Regions from separate parts of the Paenibacillus nitricinens genome, predicted to be linked through region 1. Evidence: predicted binding sites of a transcription regulator. Region 1 holds the regulator's gene; the other holds the start of a gene.
What was found. The regulator LexA, encoded in region 1, represses DNA repair genes until DNA is damaged. The targets are predictions, from matches to a motif close to CGAACATATGTTCG.

Region 1 (8,167 bases):
CTTGAATCAATAAATCATATGCGGAAATATAACGAATGTACAAACTGTGGAAACGAAAAAATATACCATATTTTGCAAACCGAATAATTTTAGTGATCAACCATTAAAGATAAACCATAGTAATCCATAAGCTATTCCGAAGTAAGTAACCACACCCAGTAAAGAGATGGACAGAAGAATAATTATAACTTTCTTGCCGTTCATAAAATTCACCTCGTAATTCGAATAAAACCAATCTTCAGTGTAGGGGAGAGGCCGAGAAAGAAGGATTGGGCACAGCCCTCATCATCCAACTTGATTATAAATTAATAAATACTTACCATCAATTGATTTAATAACTGGAGGTCATACCAAATGAGCGATTTTTTTGAATTAGCATGTCGAGCAGTTTCACAAACGAAGTTTGCGAAACTTCGTAAGCGAACTAGGATTGATGACTTCATCTTCCGGCGTTATATCTAAAAAGTATTTCAAGGACATGTCATACTTGGAACGTTCTACGACATCCACATCGGATAGATCAAAGATCGACCTGAGCAATAAATATTTAAACATACGAATCGGAGGCGCGGCATTACGACCATTATCAAGGCAATAGTTATTCTGTAATTCTTCATGGATGAAAGAAAAATCCACAAGGTCCATATTATCTTTAAGTACGACAATATCGTAAATGGGCATAAATGGACTGAGGTTAAGGGATTGTTGGTTTGAAATCATCCGGGTCACCACCTAGAATTAATACAATGATTCTACAGCAAAACAGGACCCCCTTCCTCGTAAAGATCGAGGAAGGGGGTCCTGAAATGGAGTTTACATAGCCCTTTATAAGATGCCTGTATAATTTGATTTTAAAAAACATTAGAGGAGGCGTAGCGAAGGAGAAATTTGGAACTGTAGGAGCGATAGCGACCGCCTTTGTCTCCGGATTTCATCCGCGAACAGCGGTACAATTCAAGAAATTCTTACGACAACAGCGGCCGGAAGTCCAAATGTTCTCCGTAGTTATAACTGACTCCTTAGATGTAGGTCTCAAATTAGTGGAAACTTTTTCAATGGCCTCCCTTTGGCGTTGAGGTTTTTTTCTGTGGGGGATTTAGTTATGATGTCCATAGAACTTCGCAAATGTTTATGCTATGAGCAGGCAAAAGGCCACCTTTACAAGTTTAATGATGGTAAGCAGCAAGGGGTTAACGCTAATGCCAAACGCTGAATATACAATGGTAGTATATAGTTTTCCTAGTCATGCTTCATTGCTCCTTTTAAATATACCTCTGTTATAATCGAAGTAAAAGACGCTTGGGATTCTCATTTTCCCTTCGTTCAAAACCCTTTGTTGGGTTTGATTTTCGGGTTCAGTTAGATGAACACGAGGACGATGTTTATAATGGCTGTGAATAAAGTGATGATGACGTCCACAGCTTTAATCGTACCCTGCCTTTCCTCACGGCGTCTTTCTCTTCTTTTTTATAATTACAATATTTGGTTTAGGATTGCAAATCAAATATCGTCCGGATTACAGTTATTGTTAGGAAATGTTTAGATTACAGATGATATAGTAAATACCGCAACCGATGTGGATATATAAGGGGAATTCATTAATGTGGAAACCTAAGATTCAGCAAATATTTAAGTACGTATTTATTATAATATGTATTGTAGCCTTTGGAGTTTTCATCTACCCTGGAATATATAAGTATGATAAACTCGATCAAAAATTTCCGGTATTGATCAATCGAATAACAGGGGAAACAAAGATACTTTTTAGCGACTCTTGGTCCACTGTTGGCAATATAGATGCAAAATTAAGTGAGTTTGAAAGCTATAAGAATGAAATATTAGAAGCGATAAATTCACAGAATGAACAAATCAAAGAAAGTGTTATAGAAAGTGTACAGGCAGAATTAGATCATGGGAGAAATCAGTTGATTACTGAAACTGCAAGCGAACCAAATCCAACATATGAAGATGGAACATCAGTGTTTGATGCAGTAAGGAATAGAGACAGAGGGACAGAAGCTGCATCAGAATTCATAGCCAGTAGTAAGGAAGCATCAATTAGCTCAATTGGAATCACAAAGTTTGGACTCGGTGATACTAAAGAAACAGTTAAAAAGTCTATGGGAACACCAAGCTCTATAATTAATGATGGAGACACATGGTTTTTTGGTTCATCTATTGTTAATTTTGACAACGGAATCGTAATAGGATGGGTCGATCCTCTTAATGCCTTAAGTCTAGAATAGATCCTATCACCATACTCAATCGGGTATGGTCTTTTGTTGTGCACCAATACGAAACGGGTCAGGGATGAGTATGTGAGTCGGCTTCATGCCATCGAATGGAAAAGGAGAATACCCATACATCATTTTAACTTTTCCGATTAGTAGTGGAGAATAATGTTAGAATATCTTATATATAGATATACAATACTTTCCTGGGAGGAGCACTAATATGCGCATATTCATATATATAGGACTGGCTTTTTTTGTGATCTCTGGTATATGTGTTGGAGGATTTACGACAGGTACTCAGCAAAGAGGGAATTTTTATTCGGAATCCAAAGAAGACCGTAAAATTAAAAACAAAGTAGCGAATTGGACTGCTTTAGGAGGGATTCTCTCCTTGGTTATAGCTGGACTCTTATATTTCTTGTGATCTTTACTTCACTCAAGTTCAAGCGTGGTAAAGAGTGCAATACATGACTTTTTACAAGAACCTTTAGACCCTTGATGTCTTTGCCGTTGAGGTATTTTATATTTATAGTTCTAGTAAAATGGAATTTAATATAACAGTCACAATTATTCTTATCATCTGACATTATTTTATATTTTTCTTGCAAAGGTATATCTTTCATAGGATAATATGGGTATATTTTTCTAGTAAAAGTTGGAAATGGATATTATCTGAGAGGAAGTAGAATATTGAAAACAAAGAAACCTTTTTTTAAAAAATGGTGGTTTTGGCTTATTATTGTTTTTGTTGTAATAGGGGTGATTGGATCACAGGGGAATGATAGTGAACCTACAGTATCAAAATCAGAACCAGCAGTGGCAAAGGTAGATGATACTGCAGCAACAGAGAAACCGGTCGAAACGGAAAAGCCTACCAGCAAGCCTACTGAAGAGCCAAAAGAAACGATGATAACTGAAGTTGGACAAACCATCACAACTAAGAATTTTAAGCTTACAGTTGAATCTCTTGATAAGCCTAAGGGAAACGATTATGTAAAACCATCAGAGGGTAATGAGTTTGTAGAAATCGGAATTATACTTGAGAATATTTCCAGTAAAGATTATATGGTAAGCTCCATGCTAATGTTCAATGCGTATCAAGACAGCTTCTCTATAAATGAAGATCTCATGGCTCATACTTTGGATAGTCAAATAGGAACAATGGACGGCGCTTTAGCTGCGGGAAAGAAAATTCGTGGCAAACTAGCTTACCAGCTTCCTAAGGATTGGAAAGAACTTGAAATCAATACTGATTTTACGGTTTTGAGTTTTAGTTCAGATGGAGAAATCAAAATCGTTCTTCAAAATAAATAGGATATCTCACATAAGAGTCTCGCCAAAGCTGGCGGGGCTTTTTCATTGTTAAACCTAATAATCATTATTTACATAAAGTACCAAACAGATTATATTGAAAGAACGGCATAAAGGATGAGGGGTGTTATATTTGGCGAAGATTTTTAATGAAAATACAGTTTCGTTTAAGCAAAAGTTATCACCGATCCCTGAGTTTGCTTGGCATACGAGTGAGAGGTTAGCTGAGATCGCTAATTCTAAACATCTTGTCTTCGACATAAGATCGCTTGATCCAGATAAGTATTCCTTTCCTTATCATTTTCATAGAAACGCTGAAGAAATATTTGTGATTTTGACGGGAAAAGCGATGTTAAGAACTCCCGAGGGTTTTACTGAGGTTTCTGAAGGTGATGTGCTATTTTTTGAAATGGGACCTGAAGGAGCGCATCAACTTTATAATCATACGGATGCACCTTGCAAGTATCTTGATCTCCGAACGAACCAGGGCATAGATGTTTGCGAATATCCGGACTCAGGTAAAATCAACATTCTCCCCTATCAAGAAATTTATCAGGCAGATCAACAAGCAGACTATTATAAAGGTGAAGAGCAGGTAAGGGAGAAATGGAACGGAATGGAGGATCATACTTGATTCAAGATCGATGGTTCACAGTCACGAAAATTGATCCACTTACTTATGCAATCAGTGAATATGGACATTGGGAAAAGGTACACTCTTTTTTGCTGTTAGGGGAAGGGCAGGCGGTGTTGATTGATACGGGATTAGGCATCGATAATATAAAAAGAATAACGGATCAGTTAACGGATTTACCTATCGCTGTCATCACTACGCATGTGCATGCAGACCATATAGGCAGTCATGGACAATTTGAGACGATCTATGTTCATAAAGAGGATGAGGATTGGCTAATTAATGGAATACGAGGTTTGTCCCTTGCCCAGATCAGAAAAGATATGAGCCGAGATATTACTCTACCTGTTCCTGAGACGTTTGATCCTAATACGTATACGCCTTTTCAAGGGAAACCAACTGCTCTATTGCGAGAGGGAGATGTGCTTGATTTAGGCGGGCGTAGATTAGAAATTTACCACACACCGGGTCATTCACCAGGTCATATTAGCATCTTTGATCATGCCAACAGGTATCTGTTTACAGGAGATTTGTTGTATGATGTTACGCCAATTTATGCTTTTTATCCCTCTACTAGCCCGGCAGATTTAGTGGCTTCTTTAGAAAAGATTGCGCAAATTCCAAACGTATCTCAAGTATTCGGTTCTCATAATACGTTGGGTCTAGATCCAGCTATTTTGCAAGAGGTTATGAAGGCAGTTCGTGAATTACGTGAACGAGATCTTGTCGCTCATGGTACGGGTATTCATCAATTTAACGGATTTAGTGTGCAGTTTTAAAATAAATGTTGGCTGCAGCGAAAACGGCCCTCCCAAAAGGACCGTTTTTTGTCATTCCTTAAGATTTTCAAAATTTCTAATTTGGAAAAGTAAAGTGAAGTAATAAGGGGCGAAAGAGGTGTGTTTATTCGGATACGATCGACCTAAAGAACGCATGCAATTGCTGTACCTGGGAGTAAGCTTCTTTGTACTGATTGTCGGATTGTTGAATGGGCAATAAGCCTGGCAAGAAGGAAATGCTATACATAGGTATTTCATTGCTATTCATGTATATTTTAAGCGTAAGTTCCTCGATAACATCAGCCTCTTCGTCAGCGCTATTAAGCACATTAATATCCGCACTTGAAGCAGTTGTTTTACTGTTTTGTTGTCTTTTAGATACCTTTGAAAGGGTTAGTGCGTTAACGACAATCTCTGAACCCAATACATTTTCGAAGGAGTATAGCTTTGCTATAGCCTTTTTTCTTGTTTTCGGATCGCTGGTGCCTATAGCTATTTTTTTATAAGATTCGTTAAGTGCGATCAAGTGAGATTGATTGGGGGGAATGAATGTTTTGGTGAATATGATGTTAAAAGAGGAGATTGCGTTTAAGAGCTTAGACAGTTCAGAAGAAGTAGATAGTTTTTTCAATTCTAGAATACCGGCACTTAGCATTAAGACTACCCCTAAAATGCCAAACATGTACATCAAAAAAATCAGCATCTAACCACACCTCCAATGATCTCAGTAGAGCAAGGTTTATTGCTTATTGAAAGATATGCTTGAATCCTCTCTACTAGTATCTGTTATAATCGAAAATCGTGGGAATTTAGGAAACGACTACTGATAAGAAAAAGAGAAAGCACCCAGAGTTCTGCCGATTTTGCAAGCTGAATGCAAAATTGGGGCAACTGCTGAGTGCTTTGTTGAGAGCTTTTTAAAATAAATATGTCAAAATCATAAGAAATTGAAGGCTGTGATTTGATCGGTATAAACAATTAGCTGTTTGTATTCGATCGGAGATTCATTGCTAGCATAGGGTCTAACAGAAACATCATTAAGGACTACAAAGTTATAACTGAAATTTTTATCGGGATGTTCCGCACCTAAATAAGATATGTATTCATCTACAATGACATCATCCATTAGAGATTTTAAGTCAAAAACATCCTCTTTATTGGAGGTGGAAGGGGAGATGGTCCCTTGAATACTGCCAAATGAGGTGAGTAGATTTACTTTTTTTCCACTAGCTTGATCGTTATTTAACAATAAGCCAGAGAGTTTAACAAGTGCATCGACTTTAAAATCGACGAGGGTTCTAATTTTTGAGTTGTTCAAAACGAAACACTTCCTTTCAATTTGAAATCCTGTTAACATTATTCGACATATAACCACATAATTCCTATTAGGTCATCAAAAATACATAAATACAAACACGCCCCCTCCGTTAAGCAAGGAGTGAGGCGTGTTTATCTATGGATAGATTTAATTTCTGATCGTTACTAGTGTTCCAATTGGAACAATCGCAGCTAGTGCTAACACATCCTCATTGTACATACGAATACAACCATGGGATACTTCGTGCCCTATGGATGAGGGATCATTATTTCCATGTATCCCATAGTGAGGCTTAGATAGTCCCATCCAAAAGACCCCAAATGGACCGCCTGGATCGGGTTGTTTATTAATGATTGTGAATTCACCGAGTGGTGATTGAGTTAACATTTTACCGATTCCGACTGGGAAGCCCCTGATCACAATGTCGTTATCAAGAAGATAAAGCATACGCTGCGTCAGATCAACTATAATCCGGTAATTTGGCATTGTGCACACTCCTTTCTAATTAAGATATGAGCAGGATGCCTAAACGGTTATTCTTAAAAATGGTCATTTTAGCCTACGGGTACATATGTTCGGGATGGTGGTTAAGCTAAATGCATAGAAAAAAAGGCTGCTCCGCATTCGCGGAACAGCCTTTTTGGTAGGAGTGCATACTTAGTGGATATCTCGAAATAATCCGATAACTCTGCCGAGAATGGTCACGCGATTAAGGCGAAGAGGCTCGTACGCCGGATTCTCCGGCTGAAGACGTATATGATCACGTTCTTTATAAAAAGTCTTAACGGTTGCTTCATCTTCTTCGGTCATAGCTACAACGATATCTCCGTTATCAGCCGTTTGTTGTTGACGAACAATAACATAGTCGCCATTCATAATCCCAGCTTCGACCATACTGTCACCTTGAACCGATAACATAAATACTTTGTTATCTCCAACATAGTGTGTTGGAAGGGGAAAGTAGTCTTCAATATTCTCAGTAGCAGTGATAGGAACCCCGGCGGTAACCTTACCTACGACAGGAATTCGAGCGACGGTTTGTGCGAAATGGTGCACATTCTCAGAATCCTCTTGGCCAAGCAATTCTATCGCACGAGGCTTCGTTGGATCTCGACGGATAAGTCCCTTCTTCTCTAGCCGATCCAAATGACCGTGAACTGTGGAGCTGGAAGCAAGACCAACAGCTTCTCCAATCTCCCGGACGGAAGGAGGATAACCCTTGCTGCGGACTTCGCTACGTATAAATTCCAGGATCGCCAGCTGGCGACTTGAAATCTTTGACATTGGAATCAACCCCATATAGTAATGTTTGGGAAAATTATAACATAGAACTACCGTTCGCACAAACATAAGTTCTAACTATTATAAATATTAATTCGATAGAGTTAATAAATGGTAGTCTTGTATTGATTACATTTCCTTCATCTAAATGGTAAGAGCGGGTTCTTAGATGAATAATATGGTAAATATTAACCTCTGAAAAAAAGAGAACAATTGTTCTAAAATAGTATTGAACAAAACACATGTTCGTGTTATTATGATTTTGGAAGTGAGAACAAGTGTTTGGAGGATGATATTCATGTTAAAATACAGTACATACCGTAGCATCTACGATAAAGCCCCAGTGGTTGAATCTTTAGGACATAATCCTATTACCCGTTATTCAGCTCAGATTAAAGAAATCACAGAGTTTTTGCTTGAAGGCTTGATGCGTTTGTTCCGTAGAGATTTTGTTATTAAGCTGACATTGATCATTGTGCTCGTACTATCAGGACTTACAGTAGTGGGTAATGTATTTGCAGGATCTACTACTTTAATGAAGGATGAGAAGCGCGTAGTGGTTGAACGTGGAGATACACTTTGGAGTATTGCTCTTGAGAATAAACCTTCT
Region 2 (8,167 bases), 1.3 Mb from region 1:
ATAAGGCCCGCCCTGCTGATTGGTCGATACCTGGGTGCCGATGCCGCTGGACCAGGTCTTGCCGTCCGTACTTTTCTTAGTGAAAATTTTGCAGTTCTGCGTTCCGCAGACTTCAAAAGCGACAATATACTGTCCGTTTGTCATCTTGCTCCAAACCGGCATACCTGGACGCGCTCCGGCGTTAGATGGGTCCCAGGCTACATAAATCTCATTCCCCCAGCTGGCTCCGCCATTGGTGGAAATTTTCTCGGAGAGGATCTGGCTGTAGGAAGGATTCTCAGTTACATGCTTCTCACTCGCATACATGACAGCTACCGAGCCGTCATTTAGTAGCTGCATATGCGGCTCATATACACCCTTATCCGGGTTTCCAAGAGAACCTGCGGTGCCGTTATTCTCGTCGATTGTACTCAAGAAGCTCCAATTCGCGCCTCCATTCACACTCTTATACACTCTGAGCTTATACGATTCCTGCCAGCGGACAGAACGCATCGCCAGCAGAAGGTCGCCATTTGCCAACTGTACAAACTGCCCGTTGTCCAGGTCACGCCCGTCCTCCCATAGAGTGGACATCAGCGACCAGGTGCGGCAGTTGTCTGTACTACGGAAGACCTGTAGCCGGGTGCCGCCCCAGGAGACTTTGGTGTAGCCGTTGTTGTCGTAAATGGCGGCCACCGCCAGCCAATCCCCGTTCGCCAGCTTGATCATCCGAGCATATTCAGCCCCAAAGGTTCCGGGTCTGAGCCCGCGGGCATCGGTGCCCGCATCCGTGAAGGTGTTAATATCGGTAATCGTGGATGATGTGCCCCACACTACCGGGCCATTCGCTGCAAAAGCCGGGATGGCTGTAAGGACCAGAAGCAGACACAGGGAAGCAGACAGCGAGGTGAATAATTTTTTCAACAAATAAGCCCCTCCTCTTGATCTTCAATTATGAAACCTGTTGAACGCACTCACATGTAAGTGCTTTCAAACAAGATTCTAATCTGCTTCACCTTGTCATTGAACCGATAATTGACCGTTTTTTAGGCAACAAAGTTATGATTATTCTGCTGCTGACAAATTGATCTTCCGGATCACTTCCAGAGGAATTTTCGGCGTCCGGTCCGCTGTTAGCAGTCCGTTCACTTCCTGCTGTACATCCGTAATCTGCGTGTAGCAGTATCCGCAAATATAAGGCGTGTCCTTGATTGCCTGCGTAATCTTGCTGAACCGCCCGATGAACGCCTCCTCATTACTTACCTGCTCTCCGTAGCCCCAGCCTTCGTCGGAATTAAAAGCAATGCCCCCGAATTCACTGACCATCACCGGCTGGCTGCGGTATTCATAGCCTTTTGCCATCACATATTTCCAGTTGTTGAAAGATAATCCTCCGCCTAGTACGCTGCCGGAGTCAGCATAACGCTCTAGCAAGGCATCTCCGCTCTGCTCATAATCATGCAGGGTGATGATGTCACTGATTGTATGCTCCCAGCCGTCATTCACAATGACCGGACGATTAGGATCAATAGCTTTGGTCAGATGATAAATGGCTTCCGTAAATTTCTGCTGCTGCTTATTCGTGTAGACTTGCGGAATACCCCAGGATTCGTTAAAAGGCACCCAGGTGATAATTGAAGGATGGTTATACTGCTGGCGCACAATCTCTGTCCATTCATTCGTAAAGCTCTCCACTGCCTCATCATTGAACTCGAAAGTCGCCGCCATCTCCGACCAAACCAACAGGCCTTTCACATCACACCAGTAGAGGAACCGGGCATCCTCGATCTTCATATGCTTACGCACGCCGTTATAACCCATAGCCAGAATTGCGTCGATATCGGCAATCAGCGCCTCTTCTGACGGCGGGGTCAAGTGGCTTTCCGGCCAATAGCCCTGATCCAGAATCAGCCGCTGATACATAGGCGTATTGTTAAGCAGCACCTTGCCTTGTTCGATGGAAATTTTGCGGAGGCCGAAGTAGGAATATACCCGGTCAATGACCAGATCATCTTTATATAAAACAAACTCTACTTCGTACAGCGCCGGTGCCGCAGGTGACCATGACTGCAGCTTCCACGGGCCATTCGCTTCATGGGTCAGCTCCACATCCAGCTGCAGCCAGGCCCGGTCTACATGCAGCGAGACCTGCTTAAATGTCTTCTGCTGCGTGCTGATCCGGGTCTCCAGGCGGAGATTATCCTCCGCTGCCTGTGTCTGATATTCAAAACGTACCGAGCGGTTATCAAGATCCGGCGTGATTTTGACAGCCTTGAGATAGGAGGGCGATACATACTCTACCCACGCACTTTGCCAGATTCCCGTTGTCTGCACATAGAAGCACTCGAAGTTCTCATCCACCCAGCGCTGCTTGCCCCGCGGCTGTGTACAGCTCTGGCTGTCTTCCGCTTTGACTATCAGCCGGTTGTACACTCCTGCACCAGTGTTCACATAATCGGTAATATCCAGCGAAAAGGCCGCATAACCGCCTTGATGCCCACCGGCGAAGCAGCCATTAACCCATACCTTAGCGGTATAATCGACTGCCTGGAAATTGAGTATCACTCGCTTACCGTTCAAATCAGCAGGAAGCTTCAGTTCCCGCTCATACCATACATAAGGATGGAAGGCGGTCTCGCCGATTCCGCTGGCCTGCGTCTCATAAGTGAAAGGAACCTGTATCTTCAAATCCCCGTGCAGATGCGCATTCCATTTGTCCCGCTCGCCAATGTTGTCATCATCAAACCGGAAATCCCATTCCCCGTTAAGGCTCTGCCAGTCGTTACGGACGAACTGCGGCCGCGGATAATCCTTGATATAGTGCTGGGTTGCCATTAAACTGCACACGCTCCTTATGAACAATATTTTTGTTTTATTACAATAATTATGTATTAATTATTACAGAATCTTCTGAAATGTCAATCGTAGAATGCATAGAAAAAAGAACCTTTGCCTATGGCATCAGGTTCTTCGCATGTTCATCACTTTGCTGTCAGAATCAATTACTCCTGATTACTGTACGGTATAAAAAATCTTCATCACCAGATCCTGTTCATAATCGCCGAACTTTTTGCCGAACAGATTCATTCCGCCCTTGAATACCGCATTCTCCTTCACACCCACCCGCAGATCCACATGGTTCTGCTTAGTAAGCCTCAGTTGGCTTAGATTGACGGTTGATATCTCTTGGTGGTCAATGGTGCTGCGGGTGTTGTCTACACTCCAGGTCTTGAGCGAGCCGAATTGCGTTCCCGTATCGAGCCACCAGGAAGGATTCAGCTTCCCGCGTCTGCCGCCGAAATCACCGGGCGACGTCCAGGTACCAACCTCCACATTATTGATCCACAGCGTAATATCCGAAGGCCAGTCATTCTCATAATTCGGCGCCTCGGAACAGATTTCCATCGAGAACTGAATCAGGCGGATGGCAGCCCCTTGCGGAATTTCCAGCGGATAGCGGTACTCGAGATAGCCCTTGCGCAGCCAGAGTAGCTGGGCATGAACCTTGTCAGGATGGAAAAAGCCCGCCGGCGAGTCCTCCACAATAATCGGCCCTGTCTCACTAACCATGCCGCAGGTTGGCGCTGCTTCACAAGCTGTGAAGTTACCGATCGGCATCTCAATTTCATAGCAATAATCGCCTTGATCCGCCTGCGCACGACGTTCCGGTACATTTATGACGATCTTGATATCATCATAGATGCGGCTACAGACCTTCATGGCTCCGCGCGAAGCAGGCAGCAGCTCGGTCTCAATCAGCTTGGCTTGTTCCAGCACCTTCACATTCGAAGCGGCGGTGGATACCGGTATCTCCAGCGCTTCAGCCAGCTCCACTACATTCATTCTTCGGATGTTCAACAACTCCAGCATTCTCAATCTAAGCTCCGTAGACAGCGCATGTGTCACTTTCACCAGCTCATCAAGATGTTCCATGGATAATTCCAGAATATCGATCACTCCGCTTTGCTATCTATTTGAACTATAACATTGAACTTTTGAACTCTTATTTCCCCTTTTTGGCAATGATGTAACTGCGATGGAACGGGAAGAAAGCAAATTCACTATTTCGATTTAAATTCCTGCACAAAATACAACATTCCCCTCATTAAATCGGCTTTAATCAGAAAATATCTGGTTTGAGCAGTGTAATCATAACACAGCGGTCACAATAACTGTCACCTGCAGCAGCGTACCGCCTAATAATAAACGCCGGCCGAGCCATTGCTTTTCCCTTACCGATTCGACAAACACTGGCGTATTTCCTTTCGCTGCAGGGCAGGTTCGTAACTTGACGATTGTTATAGGTACATGGCTTAATGCCTTCTTGTCCAAGATATTCAAACAGATTGTTTTTTAGATGTTCTACAGTCTCGAATGAGTTGCTGTACCTCTTGAAGAAAATCCGCACATGTTATTCATAATCCTTGTTTGTTCGCTGGCTTCCTGTTCTTTCTTCCAGAACAAAAATTGCGACAACACTTCTGTCTATACCACTGCTTTGTTGTTCTTAATTTGTTTAATACTAACCATAATAAAAACCCCCTTCTAGAACTTGTTATTATACAAGCACTGAAAAGGAGTATTATGACCTTGAGTCCTGTATACTCGAATGTTATTTCCAGACACACAGAACCCTAGCTTATTATAGAAGCTTTCCTTTAAGAAAAACAAAAAAACCTTGATTTCTCAAGGTTTTCACTGTGATGCCGAGGACGGGGGTCGAACCCGTACGGTACTCACGTACCGCAGGATTTTAAGTCCTGTGCGTCTGCCTGTTCCGCCACCCCGGCATATTATGTGTTGTTGCTCCATACGTTGTTTATGTATTAAGCGACAAGAAATATAATATCACGAATTTCGATAACGTGCAATACTTTTTCGAAAAAATATTTATGCCATAAAAATAACCCGTTCCAGCATATGCCGACACGGGTTATTAAGCATGTCGTTTATCTGCGTTCGTCACTTCTGCTTCTCATTCCGACAAGACCCAAGAGTCCAAACAATCCGAGCCAGCCCCAGTTAGATCCTCTGCTGGTAGTTCCAGTATTCGTAGTTGTGCTGGTTGCCCGATATTTACCGTCTGTTGTAGTGTTGGATAGTGGAGTTACCGTATTTCTGTTGTAGTTATCCCGGGTGTAGTTGTCATTGTAGTTAGTGGTGTTTGGTCTATAATTTTCCCCTGTGCGAATCTTATCTCTCATAATGCTCTCATGCTGATTCATCGTTCCCGTAGTACCGTTCATTAGATTGCCTTCCGTATTCATCATCCGAGTGTTATTCATGGTACCATCCATGCCCGTATTCGCGTTCGGGATACCGCCTAATGCGGCTGACCCGATTGGATTAGCGTAACTAGCTCCCATTATACTCAATGACAGTACAGTGCAGCATGCAAGGCTTGTTATTAGCTTATTCACAACGTTATGCCTCCCTTTATGGTTAGTTATCATTGATAACTTCCCCTTGGGTGGCACTGTCTATACATGATTAGCTTTACTCTTTTACTACGTTCACTGTCTTACTCGCTGCGTCATACGTAACCTTTGCTCCAAGCGCCTCAGCTAGAGCACGTACGGGTACATAGGTTATGCCGGTATCAAGAACACCATCCGTAAGTTTAGCACCGTTTAAGGTTATTGTTACTTTAACGTCTTTGTTCACCTGCTCATCCTCCCCAGTAATCCTTTTTAAAGCTTCATTGACCTGATCCGTCGTAGGACGTTTACCTGCCCGAAGTTGAGTCGTGGTTAAGCCGAAGGCCATTTGCAGATGTGAATAATCTTTAAAAGACGTCCAGTCTCCTCCCCACTCAAGCCCTAGCTGTTTTCCCACCTGTACAACCTCTTGCCAGTCCGCAATTTTATCTTTATCACCATCACGATTCATATCCCAGGAAAGACTTTTTCCATCCGGCAGCAAAAGCGCAAAGTCAAACGCAAGGCCATAATTATGATAGCTGGTTCCACCCTTGGCGTTGGTAACTATAGGTCCAGGCTTACTTCTCCCCTGCGCATACAAGGCATTTTGTTCAGCAATCGACCGTAACCCCTGAGTAATAACGATGGGCACTCCTCTGGCATAGCTTTGCTGAATCAAAGCCTTCGCCCCTGCTGCCAAAACAGGATGAAGCCCAACAAGCCTCGCCGCCGATTTGTCCCTCACTTGATCTAAAGTCAGCATAGAATCACCCCTTGGTATAATCAATGATCCCGCTCCCCCATTCGCTTGTACTAATACCCCTGCTTGCATCAGCAAAAAAAAGACCCCGGTATCCCCGAGATCTCCCCTGAAAAGCACCTATTCATAGCTTCTCCACCTTGGATCAATTCCACAAAAAAGGGCAAAATATTAGCGAAAGGTGGGAACACATATGGACATTCATAGCGATAGCTATAAAGTTGCTGCCCTGAGCGAGCAGGAAGAAGCGCTCGAAATTATTCGAAATGCCGAAGCTTCCATTGCACATCTGACCGGCAACCCAACGGTGACCCTAATTGCTTATGAAAAAAGTGAAGTCAGCGGTTCTCAGCATTAGACGATGTAAACCTCCACGAGGTCATCTACATTGATCCACTTCCATTCCTCCGCCCACTGCAGCTTAAACTCACGCGAGTGGGTGTGAATGGAAGTCACAAAACCACTTATTGTCTTATTCTCAAAAGGATCAAACAGCACAGCAGTGACGCGCACATGACTCCGTAACGATAAGGCCAGTGTACATTCGATCTCCTCCAGCTTCTGCTCATCAAGAATAGGCTTGATGCGGCGCAGCGTCTCCCGTTCATCCCTAATAATTCTTACCTTGTGCTCCGGCAGCATCATGCGACTGCTTTCCCAAAGTCCGTTTTTCTCCAGCTTTTTGCCCATGGTATCCCCTCCCTAATTTCTATACTTATTCCGCTATGCACGAACGTATGTTTGTATTATATCCACACCTTCGCTGAATAATCAATAATCAGGAAAAAGATACCTTTTATAAATCCTCCTCTTCATTTAAAAGTTGTATAATAATGTATATCTAATTGAGAGGAGCTTTCCACTTGAAAAAAAACAATGCCCTGCTCATCCTAATCCCTGTATTATTCCTGTGTCTATACCCCCTCGTATATCGAAGCAGTACCCTCTCAGACCTCACAAAAGGAATCGTAGCTGGTTTATTTATAGGATTATCAGTGTTACCTCTACTCAAGCTCAACATCGCATCAAAAAGACGCTGACAGTTGAACTGTTCAGCGTCTAACTTCCGATCTATTCTTGAACTTTCTCTGATTCAGCGGTGGATTGACCATCAGCATCGATGAGTCCTGTTGCTTCTCTTGCTTCATTAAGCTTGGAAATGCCGTATAGCATCGCGACGTCAGCGTTCTGATTCAATTCCTCGAACTTCTCAGCAGTGACCTCTGCGGAATCAGCACCTTGAGAGGCCTGTTCTTTTAGAGAATAAGCACTTTGAAAAGCAATCTTAGACTCATCAAGCAGCTTACGAATGTCTTCGGGCAAGCTAGAGGAAATTTTCACTTTTTCAGCCTGATTGGATAGGTCTGTTGCGGTCTTCTGGAATTCGTTAATCTTCTTCTCCAGCTGCCTGTCCGAAAGGTCTCCTGCTGAATAAGCAGCAATAGCTTCGTTGAACTCCGCTAAAGATAATTTTCCTAATTCATCAAGTTTAGACATATCATTGTAGAAGTTTTGCACGGTTTCCTGCACTTCTTCTTCCGAGGCAGGTGCCGATGAAGTTGAATTATTATTGCTGCAGGCGCTAAGGATGACAGTCAGCATTAGCGTTCCTATTAGTAACACTTTTTTCATTATTTATCCCTCCACTTAACAGAATAATGTCGGTTTGTGTAAAGCGCAAATGAAATTTATGTAAAACGACTATTATGTTATAATTATTTTAATTGTAATCAGGGAAGGAGAGGTATTTATGCCTTATTGCACAACCTGCGGATCAGAATATAAGCAGGGCGCTAAATTTTGTGGAGAATGCGGAACTAGCATGGACGGCACCGCTCCAGTGACCGCCCGCCGTCCATCAGCAAATCCAAATGCTACTCAAGAAGTCGTTCTCTGGAAAGGCAAACCAGCCAGTATCTCTGATCGCCTCAAAGGAATCGTACGCCTAAACACTACTACGTACACCATTACAAGCCAGCGCATTATGGTAAAGACCGGACTTATCGGT

Region 2: the regulator LexA is predicted to act here: its motif matches at 6,890-6,903, upstream of ACN6KS_RS22360 (YolD-like family protein).

Annotation. Positions count from the first base shown of each region.
Region 1 is NZ_CP183948.1:3,718,451-3,726,617, reverse strand. It holds partial or broken gene ACN6KS_RS16475 (transposase) at 394-720, opposite strand; gene ACN6KS_RS16470 (hypothetical protein) at 1,602-2,246, shown strand; gene ACN6KS_RS16465 (DUF5316 family protein) at 2,455-2,658, shown strand; gene ACN6KS_RS16460 (DUF4352 domain-containing protein) at 2,925-3,548, shown strand; gene ACN6KS_RS16455 (cupin domain-containing protein) at 3,679-4,179, shown strand; gene ACN6KS_RS16450 (MBL fold metallo-hydrolase) at 4,176-4,958, shown strand; gene ACN6KS_RS16445 (hypothetical protein) at 5,083-5,661, opposite strand; gene ACN6KS_RS16440 (hypothetical protein) at 5,896-6,276, opposite strand; gene ACN6KS_RS16435 (L,D-transpeptidase) at 6,424-6,762, opposite strand; gene lexA (transcriptional repressor LexA) at 6,934-7,560, opposite strand; gene ACN6KS_RS16425 (LysM peptidoglycan-binding domain-containing protein) at 7,856-8,167, shown strand, end outside.
Region 2 is NZ_CP183948.1:5,031,066-5,039,232, forward strand. It holds gene ACN6KS_RS22325 (family 16 glycoside hydrolase) at 1-573, opposite strand, end outside; gene ACN6KS_RS22330 (glycoside hydrolase family 2 protein) at 1,045-2,814, opposite strand; gene ACN6KS_RS22335 (ArsR/SmtB family transcription factor) at 2,992-3,936, opposite strand; tRNA gene ACN6KS_RS22340 (tRNA-Leu) at 4,684-4,769, opposite strand; gene ACN6KS_RS22345 (hypothetical protein) at 4,929-5,399, opposite strand; gene ACN6KS_RS22350 (M15 family metallopeptidase) at 5,476-6,162, opposite strand; gene ACN6KS_RS22355 (hypothetical protein) at 6,353-6,517, shown strand; gene ACN6KS_RS22360 (YolD-like family protein) at 6,514-6,849, opposite strand; gene ACN6KS_RS22365 (hypothetical protein) at 7,231-7,791, opposite strand; gene ACN6KS_RS22370 (PH domain-containing protein) at 7,910-8,167, shown strand, end outside.